Regions from separate parts of the Listeria aquatica genome, predicted to be linked through region 3. Evidence: riboswitches for the same ligand, from Rfam matches in the RefSeq annotation. Region 3 holds a riboswitch; each other region holds the start of a gene.
What was found. A riboswitch is a leader RNA that binds a small molecule or an ion and turns the genes downstream of it on or off. The one in region 3 is predicted to bind thiamine pyrophosphate.

Region 1: linked by a shared signal. The riboswitch ahead of thiT (energy-coupled thiamine transporter ThiT) and the one ahead of HB912_RS00295 (ECF transporter S component) in region 3 are both predicted to bind thiamine pyrophosphate.
Region 2: linked by a shared signal. The riboswitch ahead of tenA (thiaminase II) and the one ahead of HB912_RS00295 (ECF transporter S component) in region 3 are both predicted to bind thiamine pyrophosphate.

Annotation. Positions count from the first base shown of each region.
Region 1 covers NZ_JAARRM010000001.1:854,712-857,978, forward strand. Annotated here, with positions in the region: gene HB912_RS04245 (ABC-F family ATP-binding cassette domain-containing protein) at 1-582, opposite strand, end outside; gene HB912_RS04250 (MmcQ/YjbR family DNA-binding protein) at 683-1,063, shown strand; TPP riboswitch at 1,125-1,227, shown strand; gene thiT (energy-coupled thiamine transporter ThiT) at 1,300-1,860, shown strand; gene HB912_RS04260 (ATP-binding cassette domain-containing protein) at 1,978-3,267, shown strand, end outside.
Region 2 covers NZ_JAARRM010000006.1:78,427-81,693, forward strand. Annotated here, with positions in the region: gene thiD (bifunctional hydroxymethylpyrimidine kinase/phosphomethylpyrimidine kinase) at 1-38, opposite strand, end outside; gene thiM (hydroxyethylthiazole kinase) at 35-853, opposite strand; gene tenA (thiaminase II) at 840-1,520, opposite strand; TPP riboswitch at 1,633-1,738, opposite strand; gene HB912_RS11810 (histidine phosphatase family protein) at 2,578-3,222, shown strand.
Region 3 covers NZ_JAARRM010000001.1:39,187-42,453, reverse strand. Annotated here, with positions in the region: gene HB912_RS00300 (ABC transporter ATP-binding protein) at 1-972, opposite strand, end outside; gene HB912_RS00295 (ECF transporter S component) at 975-1,541, opposite strand; TPP riboswitch at 1,637-1,731, opposite strand; gene HB912_RS00290 (hypothetical protein) at 1,807-2,193, opposite strand; gene HB912_RS00285 (VanZ family protein) at 2,252-2,770, opposite strand; gene HB912_RS00280 (hypothetical protein) at 2,843-3,267, opposite strand, start outside.

The DNA.
Region 1 (3,267 bases), 820 kb from region 3:
GAGCCAGTGAATCGCACGGATATCTAAGTGGTTGGTCGGTTCATCTAGGAGCAAAATATCAGGCTTTCCGAAAAGCGCTTGCGCAAGTAAAACCTTGACTTTTTCACTTCCGGTTAAGTCTTTCATGTATTTATCATGTAAATCTTGCGAGATACCAAGCCCTTTTAGTAAAATAGCTGCATCTGCTTCCGCTTCCCAACCGCCAAGTTCACCAAATTCGCCTTCAAGCTCTGCAGCCCGAATACCGTCTTCATCACTAAAATCAGGTTTCATATAAATAGCGTTTTTCTCGGTCATAATGTCATAAAGCTTTTTGTGTCCCATAATCACAGTATTTAAAACGAGTTCATCATCATACTGGAAATGATCTTGTTGTAAAACCGCAAGTCGTTCACCGGGTGTGATATGCACGCTTCCAGACTGTGAATCTACTTCCCCAGAAAGCACTTTTAAAAACGTAGATTTACCAGCGCCATTTGCTCCGATTAAGCCGTAGCAGTTGCCGGGTGTAAATTTAATGGAAACATCTTCAAATAATTTTTTATCGCCATAGCGTAGTCCAACGTTACTAACAGTTAACATTTTTTTCCTCCTAAAAAGCACATTACTCTTATCATAACATGCTCTGAATTGTAAATAAAGTTTTTCTCATGTTAAAATGGGAAAGTAAGGGGGAATGGCTATGTTAGAAAAAGACCCATTTAACCTAGAGAAACGTATCGATTTTTGTTTAACGCTTAAAGGCGCAGTGGAAACATTTCCATTTGGAGAGAATTTCCATGTGATGCGCGTTGGCGAAAAAATGTTTGCGCTCATTCACTACAAAGAAGGGCAATTGTTTGTGAGTGCGAAATGTGAACCTGATAAAGCGGAGCGTCTTCGCGAAGAATATGAAGCGATTATTCCAGGGTATCATCTCAATAAAACACACTGGATTTCAGTGGTGACAACACAAGATCAAAAGATCGATTTTGAACTAGAGAAAGCCATCTTAACAAATAGTTATCAGCTTGTTTTATCAAAACTTTCCAAAAAGAAACAAGCCGAAATTCACAGTTTCTAGATAAAAGAACTTTACTTTCTGGGGCATTCACCTTATAATAAATTTGTTCAAACTACATAAACGTTACCACAGGGGGAGCTTCTAGCTGAGATTGAGTCTTCGAGACTCTGACCCTTTGAACCTGTTCGTTAAAACGAGCGTAGGGATTGTGGCGATTGCACTTTTCTAGTTAGTCCGGAAAACTGCTTTCTTCTGGGGTACGTTTTTGACCAAAAGAAGAAGGGAGTTTATTTTTTATGGTAAGTAAACGATTATTGATTTTGATTGAGTGCGCTATTTTTGCAGCCATTGCAATGGTGCTAAGTTTCATTCCACTTGATTTTGGCTCGAGTTTCTCTATTTCGCTTGGAATGATTCCGATGTATGTGATTGCTCTGCGGCGCGGCTTTTTTGCAGCTGGTTTCGCTGGCATACTTTGGGGTTTGCTCCATTTTTTAACTGGAAAAGCCTATATTCTAACTTGGAACCAAGCTTTAATTGAATATATCCTCGCTTTTGCTTTTGTTGCTTTTGCTGGAATATTTGCTAAAAATGTCCAGGCAGCACTTAAACAAAAAAATATGAAGCAAGCTCAGTTTTATGCTTGGAGTTCCATGTTTATTGGAGGTGTAGCTCGTTATTTTTGGCACTATGTTGCTGGGGTTGTTTTTTGGGGCGCTTATGCATTTAAGGGTTGGAGCGCTCAACTCTTTTCACTTGTTATGAATGGTGCAAGTGGCTTAGCGACGATCCTTGTCGCAGGGGCTGTTGTCTCAATTATTCTCCAAATCAAACCGCAACTTTTTTTGCCTAAATAATGGAAGGATTGAAGAACGCTTCTCACTTGAGAAGCGTTCTTTTGCGTAATGGTTGAATTTCTATCTAGAAAGCATAGAATAAGAATTGTGAGAAGCGAGCGTAGAGGAGGAAGAAGAATGCATGAAGAAATTTCCATACAAGGCGCCAAAACGAATAACCTGAAAAATATTTCCGTCAGTATTCCAAAAGGACAGATTACCGTTGTAACCGGTCTTTCGGGATCGGGAAAATCTTCACTCGTGTTTGACACTTTAGCAGCTGAGTCACAGCGTCTACTAAACGAAACCTATTCGAGCTATATTCAACAAATTTTACCGCATTACGAGGAACCAGATGTAGAACGCATTCAAAATTTACCGGTTTCGATTGTCATCAATCAAAAAAAAGTAGGGGGAAATGCCCGTTCAACTGTTGGAACGATGACAGATATTTATACTGGATTAAGACTGCTTTTTTCAAGGCTTGCACAACCTTTTATTGGTTATTCTATGGTGTATTCTTTTAATAATCCTCAAGGGATGTGTAAGACGTGTCAAGGAATTGGTGAAGTGACAGATTTCAATATTTCTGCTTTGATTGACTTTGAAAAATCGTTGAATGAAGGAGCCATTCAATTTCCAACCTTTCAACCTGGAGGGTGGCGTCTTTCACGTTATACGGAATCGGGTTATTTTGATAATCATAAAAAGATCGCAGACTATTCAGCGCAGGAATTAGAGAAACTTCTTTATGATACGGGAAGTAAACCAGAAAATCCTACGAAGCACTTTCCAAAGACAGCAGAATATGTCGGCGTGATTGAGCGAATTCGCAAATCCTTGCTTGAAAAAAATGGGGCAAAATATCAAGCTGATTTGAAACGTGTAACGAACACTGTTGAATGTCCAGATTGTCACGGGACGCGTGTTAACGAAACGGTTCGTTCTGCCAAAATTTTAGGTTATTCAATTGGAGATTGTGCAAAAATGTCAGCGGAGGATTTGCTTCGTTTTTTGAAGAAGATTAAAGAGGATCAAACGGCCGTTATACAAAAAGATTTGCGAAATCGGCTCGAAAGCATGTCTGCTGTAGGGCTAGGGTATTTAACGATCGACCGGAAGACAGCTACTTTATCTGGCGGGGAATCACAGCGCTTAAAAATGACGAAACATTTAAACAGTGCTTTGTCTGATGTTCTTTACATTTTTGATGAGCCAAGTGTCGGGCTTCATCCTGAAGATTTAGTCGGAATTGGAAAGGTATTTAAACGCTTGAAGCAAAAAGGAAACACTTTGGTTCTTGTTGATCATGATCCAGACATCATTGCACTTGCAGACTCGGTTATTGAAGTGGGACCAGGCGCAGGGAAAAAAGGTGGCGAAATTACTTTTTCAGGTAACTTTTCTGAATTTGTAGCAGCAAACGTA
Region 2 (3,267 bases), on a different contig from region 3:
TCAGAACCTGCAATTGTTAATGCCTGTGCAATTTTCATTCCGCATGCCTCCCTTCTTCAATGAAGACGTGCTCCTGAATGGCCTCTTTCGACCAATTCGCGAGCGCATCCAGAAATGCTGGCCGAAATGATCCCGGTAAATTTTTGGCACTAAGGCTTTCTTCTGCAAATTCAGAAGCAACCGCATAGCTCGCACAGGCCTCAAGGCACGCCATGTAAGCCGCATCAATCGGTAAAGTCGCAATAAAGGCCCCACAAACCGCACTCAAAAGACAGCCCGAACCCGTAATTCTCGGTAAAAGTGAACTACCATTTGTGATTTTCGCAAACCGTTTACCATCTGAAATCACATCGCTCGCTCCACTCAAAACGGCGATTGTTTTGTGCTTTTTCGCCACTTGTCGTGCAATCTCGATTTGATCTACATGATCACTACCTGCATCAACACCTTTGCCCTGCCATTCTACACCAGCGAGCACGGCCATCTCACTCGCATTACCGCGAATCGCCGTAAACCTTATTGTCTCAAGTAGTTCAGCTACTACTTCACGGCGAAAACTTGTTGCTCCAACACCAACTGGATCGAGTACAACGGGCTTCCCTGCTTCATTCGCCGCTGCTCCAGCCCGTTTCATCGCCCGAACAAGTTCAGCATCAAGCGTGCCAATATTCATGACAAGCACATCAGCATTCTCCGCCATCTCGGCTACTTCTTCTAAAGCCGATGCCATAATGGGTGAAGCACCAATCGCAAGTAAACCATCAGCCAAATCTCCAGCCACAACGATATTTGTCATATTATGCACTAATGGATTTCCCTTTTTCACTTGCTCTAATGAATCAAATCGTCGCATTTTTTACACCTCGCCACATTTGTTTTTGGAATGCCATATCGAAAAACTCAACTTCTAATTCTGCGCTGATTAAAAAGCTTTTTCGCATCTGTTCACGTACTTTTTTATCAGCATCTTGCGCTGCATTTTCCACAAGTTCTTTCTGCAAGAAAACTGCTGCCTGATATTCATCCGCCGAATAGCTTGTTAATAACTCTTGATAAAGCGGATTTGGACTTTTTTCCTTCGCATATAGATTGCCCATATCTGCATATAACGCATAGCAAGGCAGAAGCGAAGCCATCGTTACTCCAAATTCATCAGCAAAAGCCGTCCTATATAGATGAGAAGTATAGTGATAGGCTGCAGGTGACGGTTGTACCACAAGTAGATTTTGTTCCTTAATTCCAGCTCTAGGATAAAAGGTTTGCCGCATGCTTAGCTCAGAGGCACTTAGGCGTCTAAGCACTTGATTTAATTCTTTCTTAATTTTAGGATCACATACTTGTCTTTTTGCTAGTTTAATCACTCTCACAAAATGTGTTAGATAATAGTAATCCTGTAATAAATAATGAATAAATTTGTCTTCTTCAAGTGTGCCATCTACTAGTCCCTGCACAAATGGGTGTTTGAGACTTTCCTGCCAAACATCGTTTGCTTCTTCTTCCCAAATCTTCACAAATTCCATATAGCCATCATCCTTTCTTTTAGAAAAAATGCGCCTATTTCTTAGCACAAAAAAACGCACTTTCTGTTTCCATGTATGTAAAAACAAACAAAGAAATAGAAAAGCACGTTGCTTTTTGAAATTTCCACTTCCCTACGCTTGCACTAACAAACAGGTTCAAAGGGTCAGAAAGTACACTTCCTATCTCAGCCACAACCGTGGCCCCCCTAGTGTTGCATTATTTACTTTTTTCAATCATAACATAGCCTATTCCAAGCGACAACTTTCCTCCATTTTACTCAGCCAAAACTGATTTTTATACAGAATAGTTTTTGTCGGCTTATCTTAAAATGGCCTCCAATTCCCTTTAATGTATTGAATTATTCAAAACAAAACTAAGATCACTATACGAAAAGTCCTGTTCTTTCGTTACAGCAAAACAAGTCTAAAAGTTATAACTTCTAGACTTGAAATTCAATTCACGATCTTTCACATCTTCCTATATTATAATTTACTATTTATCCCCTTCACCTAACAAGGCATAAAAAATTGCTCCCATTGTCACCAAAATAAATAATGGACAGACAAATGTAATGACTACTTTCCAAATCACATAGTTGTTCTTTATGACTTTGACAAAAAATTCGATTTGCTAAAAATAAACAAGCAAAAAATGCCCCCATCCACAAAAACTAACACATATTTTCAACTTATTGATAGAATTGTTCAATTTTATATTTATCTAAGACCGCTTTAACCATCAAACTATATCTTTCTATAATGACTGAATGCTCTCTTATTTTTACTCTGTCTAAGTATTCTACATTCTCTATTCCATCCAATGGAAGTAGCGGAACAAATTCCATAGTCTGTTAAATTTGAAGACAACTTTACTTCAACACCGCCAAGTCGAAGAACAAAGGAATATATTCTCCTTCTAATATCTACATCCCGCCGTTACGCCTTTACTTTAGCGTTGTTTTGGGCGGGTGGGTCTGGTACAATGTTAGTAATTTCTTGGTTCGACTATTGCTGATAAGGTAAAGGGATTAGATAAGATTATTTCGGAGGCTAAAACATGAATTCAACAGTTACTTTCTATGTTACTCGACATGGGGAAACATTACTTAACCATTTACATAAAGCACAAGGTTGGGTAGATTCCCCATTAACTGAAAGAGGAATCCAAACAGCCTCACAACTAGGACTGCAACTAAAAAATGTCCAATTTTCAGCTGCATTTTCCAGTGATACATCCAGAGCTTTACAGACTGGAAAAACCATATTAACTGCACAGGGGCAAAATGAACTGCAAGTTATTACTGATAAAAGACTCCGCGAATGGTGTTTGGGCTGCTGGGAAGCAGAAAATAATAATAAGTTTATTTCCAGTATGATGAATGAATTACAGATACAAAATGATTTTTCAGAACTTAATTTCCGTCTGCCAGAAGTTCATGAGATTATTTATAAATCCGACATAACAGGTATGGTTGAACCGTTTCATATGATTACGGATAGATTGGAAAGTTTTCTCAAAGATACAGCTGATCATTTTATTCACTTGAATAATCCAAACGTCCTGATTGTTACTCATGCTTTTGCTATTAAAACATTGCTGTATTTATTTTCAAAAGAAATGTTGCGAAAAAAACCTAAAATCAAAAATGTTGATATTATTACTATTAAATGGGATGGTAAAAATTTTTCTATCCTTACATGATATGCCTATGCGGCTCGGGGCGAGAATTGTATTTTTACAACGACT
Region 3 (3,267 bases):
ATGCGCCATACTTTTAATTAAAGTACTTTTCCCCGCTCCATTTTCACCAGCAATTACGATCCAATCTCCACGATGTACTGTAAAGGAAAGATCGGATAATATCCTTTTGTTTTTATATCCAACAATGGCCTTCTTACTTGTAAAGATACTTTCTCCTGTTTCTTGATTTTTTTCTTGCTTCTCTTTCTCTGAAAGAAAAGTATTCCAGTTCTTTGCTAATGGATTCTTCCTTGACGTAACAATTTCTTCCCAGGAAAAGGGAAACAAGGTTGGTAAGCGAATCCCTAGTTGAAGACATTCCTCTCTATAAGTTTGCAAGACTTGCTTTGGAACACCGTCATAACGAATCCTTCCATTTCTATCAAAAATAATGACTCGTGTTAGCCAATCTAAATATTCTTCGTAATCATGTTCAACGACAACCATCGTTTGATTCGCATCACGAGCAATTTCCCCAAGTAACTGAGCAAATTCTCGTCTTCCTAACGGATCCAACTGTGCTGTTGGTTCATCTAAAAATAGTACATCTGGTTGAAGCGCCAAAATACATGCCAATGCGAGTCGTTGCTTCATTCCTCCCGATAATTCATGAATTAAGGTCTCTTTTTTCTCATCTAAACCAACGAGCTGAAGAAAGTGATCGATCAATGCCTCCATTTCAAAAAATGAAATAGCACGATTTTCTAGACTAAATGCAACTTCTTCTCCAACGGTCTGCATACAAAATTGTTCGTTAGGATTTTGAAACAAAAAACCAGCCTGTCTAGCAGCAGCTACTTCGCCTACTACTTCCGCTTCTATGGATTTAGGAATTATCCCTGCAAGTGTAGCAAGCAAAGTTGATTTACCGCAACCACTCGGACCCAGTAACAAAATTTTTTCTCCTTTTTTAACAGATAAAGAGAGATTTTCTAGAGTTTGATGTTCATTTTCTTCAAAGCGAACGCTAGCTTTATTGCAGCCTATATCCATGACTACTTGACTTCCTTATTTTTAGCAACTGCATATCCGTTTAGGCTACCTGTTTTCTTTAAAGCTAAAACAACCAATTGTCCAAGTAATCCTCCTAATACGGCTCCGCTAACAATAGTTACAACTGTAGCCGTCGCAAACATTTGGGGTGTAAAGTAGCTCCATCCACTTGAAATCATCTGGTAGATGATAGAACCCACACCCGCAAGTGCCCCAGAAAGCATAACCGTGAAAGTAGAAAATTTCTTATAGGCAAATAGAGCAAAAGCTAATTCAGCACCTAAACCTTGAAAAATTCCAATTAGTAGCGAGGAAAGCCCAAAATGCGAGCCCGTAAAAACTTCCACTGATGCGGCAATAATTTCCGAAATAAGGGCCACTCCTGGCTTCTGAATAATAAGAGCAGTAATTGGACTTGCAATAATCCAAATACCAAACATCAAACTGCTTGTTATTGGCCCAAGTAAAGCAGAAAGAGGCAGATATAAAGTTGACCACCCTAAATACACAATGCCGCATACAATAGATAATACAACGACCAATACAATTTCTTTCATTTTCCATTTCATTTTTAAATTCCTTCTTTCCTCATGAACAAACTAAGCATACAAAAAACCACTTCAATTTTTTGAAGTGGTTCCAAAAGTACATAAACCCTTTGAAAGAAAGATTTATACCACTTCCCTACGCTAGTGCAAACTAGATCAGGTTCAAAGGGTCCGAAATCGTCTCAGCCAAAAGGCTCCCCTAGTGTTTATTCACATATTTTTTTCGTGATAATAATACCAGTTTATTTTTATAAAGTCAACAAACCCTTGAGAAAAAATAATAAATTTAACATTTCTGGAAAATCCAATAACGTTTTATTTCCTTTACTTTCGCCGTTTTCACAGTGCTTGCAAATCGGTACACATCACAAAACTCAAGCCTTCCACCCTCCGCAAAGAAAATCTGTCCATTAATTGCAGCCGTATTTCCATGCGTGATCACGCGCTCCACCATTACCTCACGAATTTGATTTTCTCTCTCTTCTTTTAAACTCTCAAGCAAGTTAGGTAACCCACTGATAATCTTTTTTTCATGGAGAACGTGGAGTGCTATGCCTAAATCCGCATACTCTGAGATCGTTTTTTGCTCTTGCTTAAGTAAGTCTAACGTAAAGTCTGCTACTATTTTCTTTCTTGGTGCATTTTCACAACTTTTGGGTAAACTAATTTTCATTTTGCCTTCCTCCTGTTTCTTGCAAATTTATTCACCAAAAAACAGCTTAGATCCCTATCTAAGCTGTCCGGTTATTTTTACGTTTTTCAAAATGTCGCAGTATCCAAAAACATAGAAGTGCTCCCACTGTCGCTCCACAAAAATCCAAAATAACATCTTGAACAAGCGGAGTTCGTCCGCCTGTAAAATGTTGATGAATCTCGTCACTTGCCGCGAACAGCAAAGGAACTAATAGTGCCACAAGAAAAGCCCAAAGCTTTTTCTTTCGCCATAAATACATTCCTGCAAATAAACTTGCTCCCATCAAGAAATAGGTCACAAAATGTGCGCCTTTTCGAATAAAAAACTCTAAAAATTTACTGTACCCCAAGTGCGCGATACTCACTTCATCATTTGCATATACAAAAGAAACGTGGGAAAGTAAACCTTCAAACGGTTTATTCGCTAATATTTTATCCATCACAGGTACAAGCGATTGTTCATCATACGTCTGTGAAGAAGATTTTAAGAGTGTCCCCATAATCACCAACACGCAGATAAAGCTTGCTATAATCCAAAATTTCTTCGTTTTTAACATCCAAAAATTCTCACTTTCAACAGATTCATTTTTTTATTATACCATCTGTTTATGAAAGAATGATGAAAAAAACTAAATAAATTTTTGTTTGGTTTGTTTGCGCCGATATACAAAAAAGTAAATCGAAAGCGGCCACCACAACACTGCAAAAATTGGATAAATCGCCCAAATCGTTTCTTTCGAAGTGATTACATTAACCACAATGAAAAAGATACTAATAAGAATCGTTGAAATAATAGAATAAGTCAACAGATGTCTCGCAAGCAATACTGAAAGCGGCCAAAATAGGCTAGCAGACGCTGGATAGATCCACCAAATTGCATCTGTTGTGACTGCATTCGCAACAATGAAAAACAAAATGAGCCAAGCGGTAGCAACGATTGAAAAAACGCGTGGGAAGTAACCGATTCCCACTGAAAGTGGCCACCACATAATCGCAAAAGTCGTAAAAATACTAAAAGGAAAGCCTGGCTCAAAGTAAATGTTCAGTAACACAT